4 regions of the Streptomyces sp. NPDC002181 genome follow, and region 4 is predicted to be linked to each of the others. Evidence: riboswitches for the same ligand, from Rfam matches in the RefSeq annotation. Region 4 holds a riboswitch; each other region holds the start of a gene.

Region 1 (4,286 bases), on a different contig from region 4:
CTCGGCCGGGATCCAGCCGAAGCCCTGGACGGAGCCGGAGGAGTCGCGCAGCGCCTCGCGGGTCTGCGCGTCCCACACGCCGAGCTTCTTCAGCTCCTCCACCAGGTAGCCGTTGACCTGGAGGAACTCGCCCGACAGGGTCTCGCGCTTGAAGAGGTTGGAGACCTGCGGCTCGATGCACTCGTACACGCCGGCGATCGAGGCGATCGTCGCGGTCGGCGCGATGGCCAGCAGCAGCGAGTTGCGCATGCCGGACTTCGCGACGCGGGCGCGCAGGGCGTCCCAGCGCTCGGGCCAGTTCAGCTCGACGTCGTAGTGGTCGGGGTGCAGGACGCCGCGGGCGGTGCGGGTCTGCTCCCAGGCCGGGAGCGGGCCGCTGCGCTCGGCGAGGTCGCAGGAGGCCTCGTACGCGGCCAGCATGATGCGCTCGGAGAGCTTGGTGGACAGCGCCTTCGCCTCGGGGGAGTCGAACGGCAGCTTCAGCTTGAAGAAGACGTCCTGGAGGCCCATCGCTCCCAGGCCCACCGGACGCCAGCGGGCGTTGGAGCGGCCGGCCTGCTCGGTCGGGTAGAAGTTGATGTCCACGACGCGGTCGAGGAAGGTGACGGCCGTACGGACGGTCTCGTCCAGCCGCTCCCAGTCGATCTCGCCGGTCTCGGTGAGGACGAACGCGCCCAGGTTGACCGAGCCCAGGTTGCAGACCGCCGTCTCGCCGTCGTTGGTGACCTCGATGATCTCGGTGCACAGGTTCGAGGAGTGGACGACGGTGCCCGGCTCGGCGGTCTGGTTCGCCGTGCGGTTGGAGGCGTCCTTGAAGGTCATCCAGCCCTGGCCGGTCTGCGCGAGGGTGCGCATCATCCGGCCGTACAGGTCGCGGGCGGGCATGGTCTTGCGGGCCAGGCCGTCCGCCTCGGCCTTGCGGTAGGCGGCGTCGAACTCGTCGCCCCACAGGTCGACCAGCTCGGGCACGTCGGCCGGGGAGAACAGCGACCAGTCGGCGTCCGCGTTGACGCGGCGCATGAACTCGTCCGGCACCCAGTGCGCCAGGTTCAGGTTGTGCGTGCGGCGCTGGTCCTCGCCGGTGTTGTCGCGGAGCTCCAGGAACTCCTCGATGTCCGCGTGCCAGGTCTCCAGGTAGACGGCGGCGGCGCCCTTGCGGCGGCCGCCCTGGTTCACGGCGGCGACGGAGGCGTCGAGGGTCTTCAGGAACGGCACGATGCCGTTGGAGTGGCCGTTCGTACCGCGGATCAGCGAACCGCGGGCGCGGATGCGCGAGTACGAGAGGCCGATGCCGCCGGCGTGCTTCGACAGACGCGCGACCTGGTGGTACCGGTCGTAGATCGAGTCGAGCTCGTCCAGCGGGGAGTCCAGCAGGTAGCAGGAGGACATCTGCGGGTGCCGGGTGCCGGAGTTGAAGAGCGTGGGGGAGGACGGCAGGTAGTCGAGGCGGCTCATCAGCCGGTAGAGCGAGGCCACTTCCTCGACGGCCTGGACGGTGTCGTTCTCGGCGAGGCCGCAGGCCACGCGCAGCATGAAGTGCTGCGGGGTCTCGACGACCTGGCGGGTGATCGGGTGGCGCAGCAGGTAGCGGCTGTGCAGGGTGCGCAGGCCGAAGAAGCCGAAGCGGTCGTCGGCGCCCTCGGCGAGCGTGTGCTCGACCAGCGCGTCCAGGCGGTTCGCGTGCAGCGCCACGAACGCGGCGGTGCGGTCCGCGATGAGGCCCTCGCGGTGGCCGACCGCGACGGAGGCGGAGAAGGAGGTGGCCCCCTGGCCGGCGGCTTCCTCGGCGACGGCCAGCGTCAGCAGCCGGGCGGCGAGCCGGGAGTACGCCGGGTCCTCGGAGATGAGACCGGCGGCGGCCTCCGTGGCCAGAGCGCGCAGCTCGGCCTCGTCGGCGGCGGCGCTGCGTCCGCGCAGCGCGGCGGCGGCGACCCGGCCGGGGTCAGTGTCGGGGAGGTCGGCCGTCAGCTCGGTGAGGGTCCGCAGCAGCGCGGCCCCAGGTCCCCCGGTCTCGATTCCGGTGTCGGACGGGTCGGACTCGGCGCGCGGTGCGGAAGGCGCGATGGTCACGGGGGGAGCTCTCCCTCGCTCGGCTCCGGGACACCTGCGGCGTCGGCGCGAGCGGGCGCGCGCGGGCAGGGCAAGGCAGCACCGCGCGGCGTCCACCGGCCCAACCGCGAGGCCCGGACGTATCGACACCCGGTTCGGTCGAGCCGGGCGCACTGTCGGCAGGTCATCGGACTTGCGGTGACACCAATGGGTGTACTTCATACCGTTGCGGGACAGTTCCGGATTCGCACCGGATTCCCCTGCGACGACAGCGAGCATGAGCATACATGTGGGGGCCCCCTCCTGCGCGACCCCCTAGATGTTGTGTCGGCGTGGCTACAGTTCGAGACCGTACGTGCGCAGAGGGAGGCCGGGGACGGGCTCCCAGTCCCGTTCCGGCGAGCGCACGAAACCGAGCCGTCCGTAGATCCGGTGGGCGCCGGTCATGTCGTCCGTGGTGGACAGCACGAGGCGCCGTACGCCCTCGACGGCCCGGGCGCGGTCGATGCAGGCCCGCACCAGAGCCTCCCCGGCGCCCCGCCCGCGGCCCTCCCGAGCGACGGCCAGCATCCGGAACTCGGCCTCGCCGGGTCCGGCGATGTCGCACAGCGGGCTCCCGGGCGCGGCGAAGGCCACCCCGCCGAGGAGCCGGCCCTCGCCCGTCGCGGCGACGAGTATCACCCCGTCGGCGGCGCGCCCGGCCACGTCGCGCAGCCGCACGAGGTACGGATCGTCCTCGCCGAACGTCAGCAGCCCGTCCCCGAGGTAGGCCTGCGCGGTGATCTCCCCGAGCGTCCCGTACTCCGCCGCCAGCGCTTCCCTGATCACGATGTCCATGCGGTCGAGTGTGCCGGACGGCTGTCGGTGCCCGGCGCTATCGTCGAAGACAGCACCGTCGAGGAAGGCGAGCGAGGCATGACCGTGATGACAGACCGGCCCCACATGCTGACCGAGGACTTCGAAGCCGTGGCGCGCATAGCGGCCCGCGAGAGGGAGGGGACGCGGCTGGAGTTCATCGACGGGGTTATCAGGAGCAAGGCCATGCCGGACGGCGATCACCAGACGATCATCGAGTGGCTCACGCGGATCTGCATGCAGTACCGGCCGGAGCTCTGGCTGCACGGGGGACAGGGGATCAAGGCCGAGGCGTACCGGGGAGGGCGGGCCATCCCGGACGCGGTGCTGGCGCCTTCCAAGGCATTCGCCGGGCAGGGCGACTGGGTCGACCCCGACCCGATCCTCATGGCCGTCGAGGTGACCTCGTGGGATTCGGACACCCACCGGCGGGACCACGTCGAGAAGCCCCGCGCCTACGCGGAGACGGGCATTCCCGTCTACCTGCTGATCGACCGGGCCAAGTGCGAGATCTCCGTCTACAGCCAGCCCAACGGCCGACGGTACGAGAGCACCCACATCGTGGCGTACGGGAAGGACGTCGAGCTCCCCGAGCCCGTCGGCATCACCCTCCAGACCGAGGTCCTCAAGGACTGGGTGCGCTGAGGATGCCGAAGGGCCCCGCCGATTCGGCGGGGCCCTTCACGTACGTGCTCAGCAGCAGCGGAAGCCCTCGCGGGGGTCCGCCTCGCGGGAGTCCGTACGGGCGCGTTCGAAGGCGCGGCGGGTCATGACCTCCGCGTCCGGGTCGTGCGTACGGGCGTGGGCGACGTAGCGGTCGTACGCCGCCTCGCCCGAGAACTCCCGTACGAAGAACCGCGCCTTCGCCAGCGCCGCGCGGACCCCGCTCACGCCACCGGCTCCTTCGCGCGGCCGCCGCCCGAGTCCAGGCCGGCGGCGGCGAGCTCCGCCCGCTCCTCGGGCGTCGCGATGAGCCCGGCCGGGGCGATGATCTTCGACTCGGTCCACGGGACCTCGGACAGCCTGACCGCCTCCGGGCTCCCGACCGCCTTCAGGCAGGTCCGCGCCGCGTCCAGCAGCACGATGACGATCAGGATCGCGAACAGCGCCGACAGCGCGCCGTCGACCGTCGCGTTGGTGACGATCGTGTGCATCTCGCCCATGTTCTTGGCGGGCGGCAGGACCTTCCCGGCGTCGATCCCGGTCTGGTACTTGTCGCGCTGCGCGAAGAAGCCGACCTTGACGTCCTCGGAGAACACCTTCTGCCAGCTCGCGGTCAGCGTGACGGCCACGTCCCAGGCCAGCGGGACCCCGGTCACCCAGGCCCACTTGAGCCGGCCGGACTTGACCAGCAGCGTGGTGCAGACGGCCAGTGCCACCGC
Region 2 (4,286 bases), on a different contig from region 4:
GTGGTGGATCTCGTACCCGTCGACCGCCTCGCCGAGCGCGGTCCCGGAAGGCCGCTCCAGGGTCTTCTCCCGCTCGAAGCGGATCCGCACCGGCAGCAGGCCCAGCCCGTCCACCGAACCCGCCCGCGACTCGACCTCGTCCTCGATGTGCTCGCCGAGCACCTGGAAGCCGCCGCAGATCCCGAGCACGGGCCGGCCCTCGGCGGCCCGCCGCAGCAGCGCGTCCGCGAGGCCGCGCTCGCGCAGCCACTCCAGCGCCTTCACCGTGCCGCGCGTGCCCGGCACCACCACCAGGTCCGCGTCGGCCAGTTCCTCGGCCCGGTCCACGAACCGCACCACCACGCCCGGCTCCGCCGCCAGTGCGTCGACGTCCGTGAAGTTCGACATCAGCGGGACCGCGCACACCGCGACCCGCAGCACGTCCTCGCCGACCGGCGGGGCCACGACCGATTCGCGCACCGCGCCCCGCAGGGAGACCCGGAGCCCGTCCTCCTCGTCGATGCCCAGCCCGTGCCGGAACGGGAGCACCCCGTACGTCGCGCGCCCGGTCAGGCCGCGCAGCATCTCCATCCCGGGCTCCAGCAGCGACACGTCGCCGCGGAACTTGTTGACCATGTATCCGGCGATCAGCGACTGGTCCTGGGGCGACAGCAGCGCCGTCGTCCCGAAGAACGACGCGAAGACCCCGCCCCGGTCGATGTCCCCGACCACGACCACCGGGAAGCGCGCGGCCCGCGCGATCCCCATGTTCACGATGTCGGTCCGGCGCAGGTTGATCTCGGCCGGACTGCCCGCCCCCTCGCAGATCACGGCGTCATACGTGCCCCGCAGCTGCTCCAGGCAGTCCGTGACGACCCCGAGGAGCTGTTCCTGCCGCCCCCCGTGGTAGCCGCGCGCGCTCATCTCGCCCACCGGCTTGCCCAGCAGCACCACCTGGCTGCTCCGGTCGCTGCCGGGCTTGAGCAGCACCGGGTTCATCAGCGCCGTCGGCTCCACGCGGGCCGCCTGCGCCTGCATCGCCTGTGCGCGCCCGATCTCGGCGCCCTCGCGGGTCACGAAGGAGTTCAGCGACATGTTCTGCGCCTTGAAGGGCGCCACCTTCACGCCCTGCCGGGCCAGCCAGCGGCAGATGCCCGCGGTGACCACGCTCTTGCCCGCGTCCGATGTGGTGCCGGCGACGAGGAGTCCCCCGCCGAGCTGCTTCGCGCCGCTCATCCGCGTCCCTTCCGTATGCCGTACGACACCGCACAGCGCAGTGCCACACACGCCCCCAGCGCCAGCCACGTCACCTGACGCGACAGCCGCACCGCGCGTTCGATGTCCGCGACCTCCACCGGCCGGCCCTCCTCGCCGTTCAGCACGGCCCGGTGCTCGACCCGCCCGCCGTACGCGAGGGTCCCGCCCAGCCGTACACCGAGCGCCCCGGCGAACGAGGCCTCCACGGGTCCGGCGTTCGGACTCGGGTGCGCCGCGGCGTCCGCGCGCCAGGCCCGTACGGCTCCCCGGCGATCGGGCCCGGCCACCGCGGCGGCCAGGGCGGTCAGCCGCGCGCCCGGCCAGCCCACGAGGTCGTCGAGCCGGGCCGAGGCCCAGCCGTAACGCAGGTGGCGCGGGGACTTGTGGCCGACCATCGCGTCCAGGGTGTTCACGGCGCGGAACGCCAGGAGCCCCGGGACACCGGCGGCGGCGCCCCACACCAGGGCCCCGACCACCGCGTCGGAGGTGTTCTCGGCGACCGACTCCACGACGGCGCGGGCCATCTGCTGTTCGTCCAGGGCCTGCGGATCGCGCCCGCACAGGTGCGGCAGCCGCTCGCGGGCCACCTCGGCGTCCCCGGCGGCGAGAGCGCCGCCGATGGCGCGGGCCTCCCGGCCCAGCGAGGTGCCGCCGACGACGGCCCAGGTGGCCACCGCGGTCAGGGCGATACGGGCGGCAGCGGGCCGGGAGCGCACGGCGCGGGCTCCCAGCGCGCCGACGGCGACCGCGCCCCCGGCGCATACGAGGGTGTGCAGAACGCCGCGGGCGCGGTCGTCGCGCCACAGGGCGCGTTCGACGGCGGCGGCGGCTCGTCCGAAGGCGGCCACGGGGTGCCCTCGGCGCGGATCACCGAGGATCCGGTCGCCGATCAGGCCCGCCGCGGCGCCGTACGCGAAGACGCGGTCGGCACGCATGGTGCAGGTATGTCCTCACTCAGGGTCCGCGCCCTGGTTCGACGTGTCCGGCGGTGGGAGTTCCTGGCTCCCGGGGCGCACGTGCCGCGTGCTCCCCGGTGACAGTGGCGGGACCGCGCCGGATTCGCACCGGACTTCCTCTCCATGCCGCCGTATTGGCTCGGGCAGTCCACCACGCACCGCGAAGGCCCGTCAACTCGCCGTTGACCTGCGGCGGGGCAGGCCGCGGACACGGCTGCCGGGCGTACGAAAGCTCCCCCCGGGGAACCCGGAGGGAGCTCTGGCACGCCGTGCCCCGATCGGTCGGACCGGGGCATCGGATCAGGTCAGCTGACGATCAGGTAGATCCCGTACCCGACGGCCGCCGTGACGAGCGCGAAGCAGGCGTACGCACCGCTGCGGGCGAGGGTGGCGGTGCCGCCCTGCTCGGTGGCGGTCTCGTGCTTGGAGAGGCCCACCAGACCCAGGGTGAACAGGGCCACGAGGGCGACGGTGGCGGAGAGGCTGACCCCGAAGACGGAGCCGAGTGCTGCCCAGTCGATCTTCATACTGCGGATTCCTCTGTCGTTCTCGGGGTCAGACCGCGGCGGCGGGTGCCGCCGGTGCGGTCGGGGCGGCCGCCGGAATGGTGGCCTTCAGGGCATCGTCCGTCACAGCGGCGGTCGTACCGGCGACGGCCTCGGCAGCGGCCTCGGCGGCCATCGTCGGCGGGACGGTGACGGCGGCCATGGCCGTGGTGACGACACCCGGCTCCTCCGCCGCGGCCGCCTGCACCTCGTTCACGTTGCTGTGGTCGACGACCTGGCGGCGCGAGATCAGCCAGATGGCGACGCAGGAGGCGATCAGGAAGAGCGCGACGGCGGCGACACCGACGTCACCGGTGCGCATGACCAGCTCGGCGCCGGAGGCGACGACGGCGGCGGCCGGCAGGGTCAGGCCCCAGGCGATGAACATGCGGGTGGCGGTGGACCAGCGGACCACGCCGCCCTTGCGGCCCAGGCCCGCACCCATGACGGCGCCGGAGCACGCGTGGGTGGTGGAGAGGGAGAAGCCGAGGGTGGAGGAGGCCAGGATGACGCTCGCGGCCGAGGTCTGGGCGGCGAAGCCCTGCTGCGGCTGGAGGTCGGTCAGGCCGCTGCCCATGGTGCGGATGATGCGCCAGCCGCCCAGGTAGGTGCCCATGGCGATCGCCATGCCGGCGGAGACGATGACCCAGACCGGCGGGTTGGAGCCGGGCGCGAGCGCGCCGCCGGCGACCAGCGCCAGGGTGATGATGCCCATCGTCTTCTGCGCGTCGTTGGTGCCGTGCGCGAGGGAGACGAGACCGGCCGAGGCGATCTGACCGGCCTTGTAGCCCTTGGCGGAGGTCTTCTTGCCGACGTTGCCGCCCAGCTTGTACGTGACCTTGGCGGCCAGCATCGCGGCCGCGCCGGCCACGATCGGCGCGGCGATCGCGGGGAGCAGCACCTTGGTGACGAGCGTGCCGCCGTTGACGGCGCCGAGGCCGGCGGAGGCGACGGCCGCGCCGACCAGGCCGCCCATCAGGGCGTGCGAGGAGCTGGAGGGGAGTCCGACCAGCCAGGTGACCAGGTTCCAGAGGATCGCGCCGACCAGGGCGGCGAAGATCACTTCGGGCTGGATGCCCTCCTCGTTGACCAGGCCCTTGGAGATCGTCTTGGCGACCTCCACGGACATGAACGCTCCGACGAGGTTGAGCACGGCGGACATGGCCACCGCCGTCTTGGGCTTGAGGGCGCCGGTCGAGATGGTGGTGGCCATCGCGTTGGCTGTGTCGTGGAAACCGTTCGTGAAGTCGAACACGAGAGCGGTGATGATCACGATCCCGAGGAGAAGCGTTATGTGCTCCATTTACCCAGGCTTCTGTTTGACGTCAGTGGCTCGGCGACCGTAGGCAACCTGGATGAACGGAAGGTGAACTGACGCGGGCGGAGCGGTGTACTGGCCCGTCATGTCATCGGGACCTTCATCCCCATTTTGCCGCTGATACGGCGATTGATGCACGTCAACCCCGGGTAACCGGGCGGCCCCGCCGGGGCCCCCGGTCCCGTTGGCCCGCCCCTCGGGGGTCCGGGGGGAGACGCAGATCACTCCCCG
Region 3 (4,286 bases), on a different contig from region 4:
GGCCACGTCCACCACGGGCGCCGGGACCCCGGCCCGGACCAGCCGGGGCAGGACGTCCGACACGGGCGTGGTGAAGGCGAACAGCAGCACGCCGAGGGAGGCCGCCGAGGTACGCAGCAGCAGCTCGGCGGCGTGCCGGGGGCCGTCGGGCGCGAGCGAGACGAGCCCGGCCGGGCCGCCGACGGCGACCAGCAGCGGCAGCGCGCCGGTGAAGCAGAAGCCCAGCGGTATCCGGAAGGCCCGCCACAGCTGCCGCCCGGCCACGCCGGCCGGGCCGAGCAGCACGGCGAGCGTGGCGGCGGCGACCAGCGGCCCGCCGGGCCAGGGCGGCAGGCACACGGCGGTGACCGTCAGCCCGAGCCCGAGCAGGGCCTTCTCCAGCGGATGCCGGCGCCGCCACCGGCTGCCGTGCGCCGCCACGTCGATCGGCAGCACCGCCTACGACTCCGAGGCGGCGGTGTCCGGTGCGGCCGCGGGCGCACCGGCCGCACCGGCCGCAGCGGCCTGACGGCGGCCCTTGCGGACGCCGAAGTAGTAGGCGAGCACGCCCGCACCCAGGGCCGCCTGGAGGGCGAACAGGGCCGACTCCACCTCCCCGGAGGGGGGTTCGTACAGCGGCGAGAACCACGGCTCGTACTCCGGATCGAGCTCGGTGATCGCGGTCTCCGCCTGCGCGTCGGCGCCCGTGAAGGGCTCCTCCTTGCCCTCGCCCATCCCCAGTGCGATGGGCAGTACCGCCAGCGCCGCCACCAGGAGCAGCAGCAGTCCGTTGATCTTCGCGTTCCGGCTCAGGCTCATCACACGGCCGCCTTCTGCTCGCTGCGGCCGGTGAGCTTGGCGACGCCCAGCCGGACCAGGTCGGACTTGCTCGACTGCATCAGCAGCCGCATCACGAGCACCGTCAGCAGCCCCTCGCTCACCGCGAGCGGGATCTGGGTCACCGCGAAGATGCCCCCGAACTTCACGAGCGCGCCCGCGAACCCGGTGCCCGGGTCCGGGAAGGCCAGCGCCAGCTGCACGGAGGTCACGCAGTACGTCACCAGGTCGGCGAAGAAGGCGCCGAAGAAGACGGTCACCATCAGCGGCACGTCGAAGCGCTTCAGCAGCAGGTACACCCCGTACCCCGCCCACGGCCCGGCGATCGCCATCGAGAACACGTTCGCGCCGAGGGTGGTCAGCCCGCCGTGCGCCAGCAGCAGCGCCTGGAAGAGCAGGGTGATCGTGCCGAGCACCGCCATGATCGGCGGCCGGAACAGGATCGCCCCGAGCCCGGTCCCGGTGGGGTGCGAACAACTGCCCGTCACCGATGGGATCTTCAGGGCGGACAGGACGAAAGTGAACGCTCCGGACGCGCCGAGCAGCAGCGTGCTCTCCGGGTTCGCCTTCACCTCGCGGGTGAGGGCGCGGACACCGTGGACGACGAAGGGGGCGGACGCGGCGCCCCAGGCGACCGCGTGCAAAGGGGGCAGGAACCCCTCGGCTATATGCATGAGTGGGGAGACCTCTCCAGCACCTCGTGGATGGACAACGCGCCCCGGCCGGTCTCCTGGCTCACGGGTGCTGATGCCCTGGCCCCGCCTTCCCGGGCGGTGCGGAACCTCCCGCGCCGCCCAGTGGCTTCCCAAAGGAGTGGAGCCGGACTTCCCGTTCACAGTGGCGAGGGCCGCACCGGTTTTCCACCGGTTTCCCGTACACCAAGGCCCGCTGACCCTAGTCGCAGGGACGGACCTGCACCAACCCGGCCCGAACGCCCGCCTGTCCGGACACCCCGTGCCCGAACGGACGCGGTCCGCTGCCGGCGCCGGCGGGACCGGCGCCGGCGGCGTGCCACGGTCACCGGCAGACGTTGCGGTGCGCGACGTCCAGCACGAGGCGCTCGGGCCCGTGCAGCGTGAAGGAGCTGACGGAGGGCTTGGCGCCGAACGCGGCGCCGAAGGTCACGTACCCCTCGAAATCGCCGGTCAGGGCGAGGCCCTTCAGCTGCGGCAGGCGGATGTTGACCAGCCGCGGTCCGCGGTAGGTGCCGGCGCCCGCGCGGTCGTGCGCCGCGGCGGGATGCAGGCGGATCTGGAGGAAGTACTTCCCGGCCAGCGGGACGGGAGCGCCGGACCCGTCGTGGACCAGCCGGGGGACGCGGGTGACGGTGGCCCGCGGGGCGTGTCCCCGCAGGTCGATGACGATGCGGTCGTACGTGCAGTGCCCGCCCCAGCGGGCGTTCACGACGAGCGGCGTGGGCCGCACGGCGGCCGAGGCCGGAGCGGCGAGGGTGATCCCGGCGGTGAGCAGCGCACCTGTGGCGAGGGCCGCGAGCTGCCGGCGGCGGAGGTGGTTGCGGAGGTGGTTCATGACGTCCCCCTGATTCTTCAGAGGCGGGGACCGGTGTCACTGCTGAGGACACTCCCCGGCAGGCTCATGGTTGCACCCAAAACCACCCAGACAAAAAGAAAACATGCCAAAAGGGAACTTAGCGGGGCAGCAGGGTGCTCAGCTCGGCGTCGAGGTCGTAGTGGCGCTGCTCCTCGCCCCGGGGCACGAGCCCGACCAGCCGCCGGCACAGCGCCCGCACGTCCTTCGCCCGGGCGGACACCACGCAGCTCTGAGCGCCGTTGGTGAAGGCGAGGAAGACCCGCGGTTCCCCGCCCTGCCAGCGCGGCCACACCTGGATGTCCCCCTCGCCCGTCACGCAGCTCTCCCCGTCGATCAGCAGGTCCCGGGAGAACACCCAGCGCGCCAGGTGCGTCCCGGCGCCCCGGAAGTCGAGCGCCAGCTCGTAGGGCCGGTCGGGGCGGTAGGTGAAGGCCCCGTCCACGGACACGGGCTCGGGGGAGGCCTCCAGCCGGAGCGGGAGGACGCGGTATTCGATTCCGTCCATGCGCAGCGCCTCTCAGTCGTGTCCGGCCGGGGCCGGCGGCCCTATCGGGCAAGCTAGCCCACCTCCCGGCTACCCCCGCGGGCCGAAAGTCCTCAGCCCGGGGGCCGCTGGACCCCATTCGTCACAGGAAGGGGAACGGGTGCGGGTGCGGTGGCGGGGGAGGGAACGCGAAGGGGCCCGCCCTCCGGGGGGAGGGCGGGCCGCCGGGTCACCGGTCCGCTACGGAACGGGGTTGAACACGAACGAGTCGTTGGACTGCCCGATGGCGGTGAAACCGGCGCCGTTGGCCTGGGCGCCGTTGTTCTGGTTGGACGCCCCGGAGCCCGTGGCGAGCTGCTGGGTGGTGGAGGAGTTGCCGAGGTTGCCGCCGGCGACCCCGCTGCCGAGGATCTCGCCGGCGGCGGCGTTGGACGAGACGCCCGCACCGGCTCCGTTGTCGGCCTGGGCCGTACCCGTGAAGAGCAGGGCGGCGAAGGGGAGCGCTGCGACAGCCGCCAGGACTCGGATGCTGCGGTTGCTTGCCATGATGAAGTCCTCCAGTACGCAAAAAGGCTGCGGTCCAAGGCGGTTGGCCGACCGCCGGGGGTGTGGCCGCGACGTCACGTGATCACCATGGCGCATGTGATCATCGAGAGACCAGCCCGGGGAGGAGGGTTCGCCCTCACGCGTGATCAACTCCGGGCAAACCTCAATTGGCCTGCGAATTCACCAAGTTGTGGAACGCCGGAGGGGCCCGGCGCACCGCGCCGGGCCCCTCCTTCGTCATGCGTGCCGGATCAGCATTCGATGACGTTGACCGCCAGGCCGCCGCGGGCGGTTTCCTTGTACTTGACCTTCATGTCGGCGCCGGTCTCCTTCATGGTCTTGATGACCTTGTCGAGGGACACCTTGTGGGAGCCGTCGCCGCGCATGGCCATCTTGGCCGCGGTGACGGCCTTGACCGCCGCCATGCCGTTGCGCTCGATGCACGGGATCTGGACGAGGCCGCCGACCGGGTCGCAGGTGAGGCCCAGGTTGTGCTCCATGCCGATCTCGGCCGCGTTCTCCACCTGCTCCGGGGTGCAGCCCAGGACCTCGGCGAGGGCGCCCGCCGCCATCGAGCAGGCCGAGCCGACCTCGCCCTGGCAGCCGACCTCGGCGCCGGAGATCGAGGCGTTCTCCTTGAAGAGCAGGCCGATCGCGCCGGCCGCCAGCAGGAAGCGGACCACGCCCTCCTCGTCGGCGCCGGGCACGAAGTTCATGTAGTAGTGCAGGACCGCCGGGATGATGCCCGCGGCGCCGTTGGTCGGAGCGGTGACCACCCGGCCGCCGGCCGCGTTCTCCTCGTTCACGGCCATCGCGTAGAGGGTGATCCACTCCATCGACAGCGCCTGCGGGTCGCCCTCGGAGCGGAGCTTGCGGGCGGTGTTCGCGG
Region 4 (3,891 bases):
CGGCCGGGGCGGCGCTACGCCCGGCCCGGCCGCCGTGCCTCCGACTCGGTCACGGGGTCTCCGGCCCGCACCCCGTGCAGCACGTGGGCGAGCACTTCGGCACCCCGGGCCACGCGCGGACCCGGCCGGTTGAAGTAGGCGGGGCCGTCCAGCACCCACACCTCGCCGGCCCGTACGGCGGGCAGTTCCTCCCAGCCCGGCAGCGCGGTGAGCAGGCCGAGTTCGGTCAGGGTCCGTTCGGGCGGGAAGCCGCACGGCAGCACCAGGACGACGTCCGGGCGCGCCGCGCGTACCGCGTCCCAGGCCATCGGCTCGGTGTGCTCCCCGGGCGCGGCCAGCAGCGGATTCCCGCCCGCACACGTGATCTGCTCCGGTACCCAGTGTCCGGCCGGCCACAGCGGATCGAGCCACTCGATGGCCACCACCCGCGGCCTCGGCCGGCCCGCCACGGCGCGCCGGACCCCGGCGAGCCGGCCGAGCAGCTCCGTGCGCCGCCGTTCGGCCGTTTCCCGGACTCCCAGCAGGTCGCCCACGGTGACGAGGCAGTCCAGGACGTCGTCCAGGGTCCGTGGTTCCAGGCTCAGCACGCGCGGACCGGCGTCCATGAGGCGCACCGCCCGGGAGACGCCCTCGTAGGACACCGCGCAGACCCGGCAGAGGTCTTGGGTGAGCAGGACGTCGGGTGCGAGCGCGGCGAGAGCCTCCGTGTCCAGGGTGTAGAGCGAGGAGCCGCTGTGCGCCGCGCCGCCGACCGCGGCGGAGATCTCCCGGCTGCCGAGTGCGTCCGCGTCGAATTCGGCGCGGGTGACGACGGGCACCGACGCGACCGCCGTCGGCGGCCAGTCGCATTCGTGGGTACGTCCGACCAGGTCGGCGACGAGTCCGAGGTCCGCCACGATGTCCGTGGCCGCGGGGAGCAGCGAGACGATGCGCATGCCCCGACTCTAGGGGGTGTCGCCGAAGTCCCTTCTGGCCGGCGGGGTCTGGCACGCGCGCTCGCGGCGTTGTCGTCGGTCGACGACGCGAGCGTCGCCCCTCCCCCTGCCTTCGGCGGGAGGACCCCGTCCTCCGCCTTGCGGTCACACGCACCAGACCCCGCCGACCCCGCCCTCACGGGCGGACGAAGCCACTTCGACGACACCCCCTGGGCGCGCCCGGCTGGTGGGTCTGGACTTACTAGGACGTCCAACTATATGTTCGTGGGCACAAGGTCCGCGGTGCAGGGAAGCCGGTGAGAAACCGGCACGGTCCCGCCACTGTGACCGGGGAGTGTGCTGCCATCCACACGCCACTGACGAGGTCTGTCGGGAAGGCGGGCGGCGCGCGGGGATCCGGGAGTCAGGATACCGGCCGCGGATGTTCCGTGTTGTCCACGAGGATGGAGCAGACACGCATGGCACCGGTTTGTACCCACGACCCTGGTGATCCGGCGGAGCGCGCGCACACCGATCCGCGCTCGTAGTCCTCACGGCATTCCGCAGCGGCACACCCTCACCCAGGGTGCGGTCCGGCGGTGCGCCGTGCCATCCCCGGATCCAACCTGACGAGAGCAGGCATCCATGGTCCGTGAACTCACCCATTTCATCGGCGGAAAGCACACCACCGGTACGTCCGGACTCTTCGCCGACGTCCACGACCCCAACACCGGCGCCGTCCAGGCCCGGGTTCCGCTCGCCGGGCGCGCCGACACCGAGGCCGCCATCGCCAACGCCGAGGAGGCGCAGGCCGAGTGGGGGCAGTGGAACCCCCAGCGGCGCGCCCGCGTCCTGATGCGCTTCCTCCAGCTCGTCGAGGGCGAACGCGAGGCTCTGGCCCGGCTGTTGTCGTCCGAGCACGGCAAGACCGTCGCCGACGCCCACGGCGACCTGCAACGCGGCCTGGAGGTGGTCGAGTTCGCCGCCGGAATCCCGCACCTGCTCAAGGGCGAGTTCACCGACAACGCGGGGACCGGCATCGACGTGCACTCGCTGCGCTCCCCCCTCGGCGTCGTCGCCGGCATCACCCCGTTCAACTTCCCCGCCATGATTCCCCTCTGGCAGGCCGCGCCCGCCCTGGCCTGCGGCAACGCGTTCGTCCTCAAGCCCTCCGAGCGGGATCCGTCCGTACCGCTGCGCCTCGCGGAGCTCTTCCTGGAGGCCGGCCTGCCGCCGGGCGTCCTCAACGTGGTCAACGGCGGGAAGGAGGCCGTCGACACCCTCCTCGAGGACCCCCGCGTCCAGGCCCTCGGCTTCGTCGGCTCCACGCCGATCGCCGCGCACATCTACGCCACCGCGGCCGCCCACGGCAAGCGGGCGCAGTGCTTCGGCGGGGCCAAGAACCACATGATCGTGATGCCGGACGCGGACCTCGACCAGGCCGTCGACGCCCTGATCGGCGCCGGCTACGGCTCGGCGGGCGAACGCTGCATGGCCATCTCCGTCGCCGTACCCGTCGGCGAGGAGACGGCCGACCGGCTGGTCGCCGCCCTCAAGGACCGCATCGCGACCCTGAGGATCGGGCGCTCCGACGACCCGGACGCGGACTTCGGCCCCCTGGTCAGCCGCGACGCCCTCGACCGGGTCCGCCGCTACGTGGACATCGGCGCGAGCGAGGGAGCCGAACTCGTCGTCGACGGACGCGGTTTCACCCTGGAGGGTCACGAGAACGGGTTCTTCGCCGGCGCCACCCTCTTCGACCGGGTCTCCCCGCAGATGCGGATCTACCGCGAGGAGATCTTCGGCCCCGTCCTTTCGGTGGTCCGTGCCGCCGACTTCGAGGAGGCCCTGCGCCTGCCGAGCGAACACCCGTACGGCAACGGCGTGGCGATCTTCACCCGGGACGGGGACACCGCCCGTGAGTTCACCCGCCGGGTCAACACCGGCATGGTCGGGGTCAACGTGCCCATCCCGGTGCCCGTCGCCTACCACACCTTCGGCGGCTGGAAGCGTTCCGGCTTCGGCGACCTGAACCAGCACGGACCCGACTCGATCCGCTTCCACACCCGGACCAAGACCGTCACCTCGCGCTGGCCCTCCGGGGTCAAGGAGGGCGCGAGCTTCACCATCCCGACGATGGGGTGAGCGCGGTGACCACCACCCTCACCGAGGACCAGCTCGCCCTCGCCGAGGTCACCCTCGACTTCGCGCAGGAGCAGCTCGCCCCCCATGCCGTGGCCTGGGACCAGGACAAGCACTTCCCCGTCGACGTCATCCGACGGGCCGCCTCCCTCGGTCTCGCCGGCGTGTACGTACGCGAGGAACACGGCGGTTCCGGTCTCTCCCGCAGCGACGGCGTGCTCGTCTTCGAGACCCTCGCGACCGGCTGCCCGTCCATCGCCGGCTACCTCTCCATTCACAACATGGTCGCCTGGATGATCGACCGCTACGGCGACGAAGGCCAGCGCGCCCGCTGGCTGCCCGCCCTCTGCGCCGCGGCGACCCTGGGCAGCTACTGCCTGACGGAACCGGGCGCGGGCTCGGATGCCGCCGCGCTGCGCACCCGCGCCGAACGCCGGGGCGACCACTACGTGCTCACCGGGGTCAAACAGTTCATCTCCGGTGCCGGCGCCTCGGACGTCTACGTGGTCATGGCCCGGACCGGCGAGCCGGGCGCGGGCGGGATCTCCGCCTTCGTCGTCGAGCGCGGGGACCCGGGAGTCTCCTTCGGCCCCAATGAACGGAAGATGGGCTGGAACGCCCAGCCGACCCGCCAGGTGATCCTCGACGGTGTCCGCATTCCCGCCGACCGGCGGCTCGGTGTGGAAGGGGACGGCTTCCGCATCGCCATGAACGGCCTCAACGGCGGCCGTCTCGGCATCGGCGCCTGTTCCCTCGGCGGGGCGCAGAGCGCCCTCGACTTCCTGCGCCCCCTCGCCCGCTTCGACGCCCGCGATCACTTCGGCGGCCGGGCTCC

The links. A riboswitch is a leader RNA that binds a small molecule or an ion and turns the genes downstream of it on or off. The one in region 4 is predicted to bind cobalamin.
Region 1: linked by a shared signal. The riboswitch ahead of ACFYXV_RS02555 (ribonucleoside-diphosphate reductase subunit alpha) and the one ahead of ACFYXV_RS33710 (CoA-acylating methylmalonate-semialdehyde dehydrogenase) in region 4 are both predicted to bind cobalamin.
Region 2: linked by a shared signal. The riboswitch ahead of ACFYXV_RS27855 (cobalamin biosynthesis protein) and the one ahead of ACFYXV_RS33710 (CoA-acylating methylmalonate-semialdehyde dehydrogenase) in region 4 are both predicted to bind cobalamin.
Region 3: linked by a shared signal. The riboswitch ahead of ACFYXV_RS01165 (energy-coupling factor ABC transporter permease) and the one ahead of ACFYXV_RS33710 (CoA-acylating methylmalonate-semialdehyde dehydrogenase) in region 4 are both predicted to bind cobalamin.

The regions. Positions count from the first base shown of each region.
Region 1 is NZ_JBIASC010000001.1:560,086-564,371, reverse strand. Features, by position in the region: gene ACFYXV_RS02555 (ribonucleoside-diphosphate reductase subunit alpha) at 1-2,070, opposite strand, end outside; cobalamin riboswitch at 2,210-2,341, opposite strand; gene ACFYXV_RS02550 (GNAT family N-acetyltransferase) at 2,386-2,886, opposite strand; gene ACFYXV_RS02545 (Uma2 family endonuclease) at 2,965-3,549, shown strand; gene ACFYXV_RS02540 (YbdD/YjiX family protein) at 3,598-3,795, opposite strand; gene ACFYXV_RS02535 (carbon starvation CstA family protein) at 3,792-4,286, opposite strand, start outside.
Region 2 is NZ_JBIASC010000013.1:185,879-190,164, forward strand. Features, by position in the region: partial or broken gene ACFYXV_RS27850 (cobyric acid synthase) at 1-1,215, opposite strand, end outside; gene ACFYXV_RS27855 (cobalamin biosynthesis protein) at 1,212-2,171, opposite strand; cobalamin riboswitch at 2,209-2,360, opposite strand; gene ACFYXV_RS27860 (hypothetical protein) at 2,498-2,719, opposite strand; gene ACFYXV_RS27865 (anion permease) at 2,748-4,040, opposite strand.
Region 3 is NZ_JBIASC010000001.1:256,940-261,225, reverse strand. Features, by position in the region: gene cbiQ (cobalt ECF transporter T component CbiQ) at 1-435, opposite strand, end outside; gene ACFYXV_RS01170 (energy-coupling factor ABC transporter substrate-binding protein) at 439-792, opposite strand; gene ACFYXV_RS01165 (energy-coupling factor ABC transporter permease) at 798-1,490, opposite strand; cobalamin riboswitch at 1,519-1,714, opposite strand; gene ACFYXV_RS01160 (hypothetical protein) at 1,834-2,346, opposite strand; gene ACFYXV_RS01155 (SsgA family sporulation/cell division regulator) at 2,465-2,872, opposite strand; gene ACFYXV_RS01150 (hypothetical protein) at 3,092-3,397, opposite strand; gene ACFYXV_RS01145 (L-serine ammonia-lyase) at 3,649-4,286, opposite strand, start outside.
Region 4 is NZ_JBIASC010000023.1:50,657-54,547, forward strand. Features, by position in the region: gene ACFYXV_RS33705 (cobalamin-binding protein) at 15-935, opposite strand; cobalamin riboswitch at 1,184-1,370, shown strand; gene ACFYXV_RS33710 (CoA-acylating methylmalonate-semialdehyde dehydrogenase) at 1,560-3,059, shown strand; partial or broken gene ACFYXV_RS33715 (acyl-CoA dehydrogenase family protein) at 3,056-3,891, shown strand, end outside.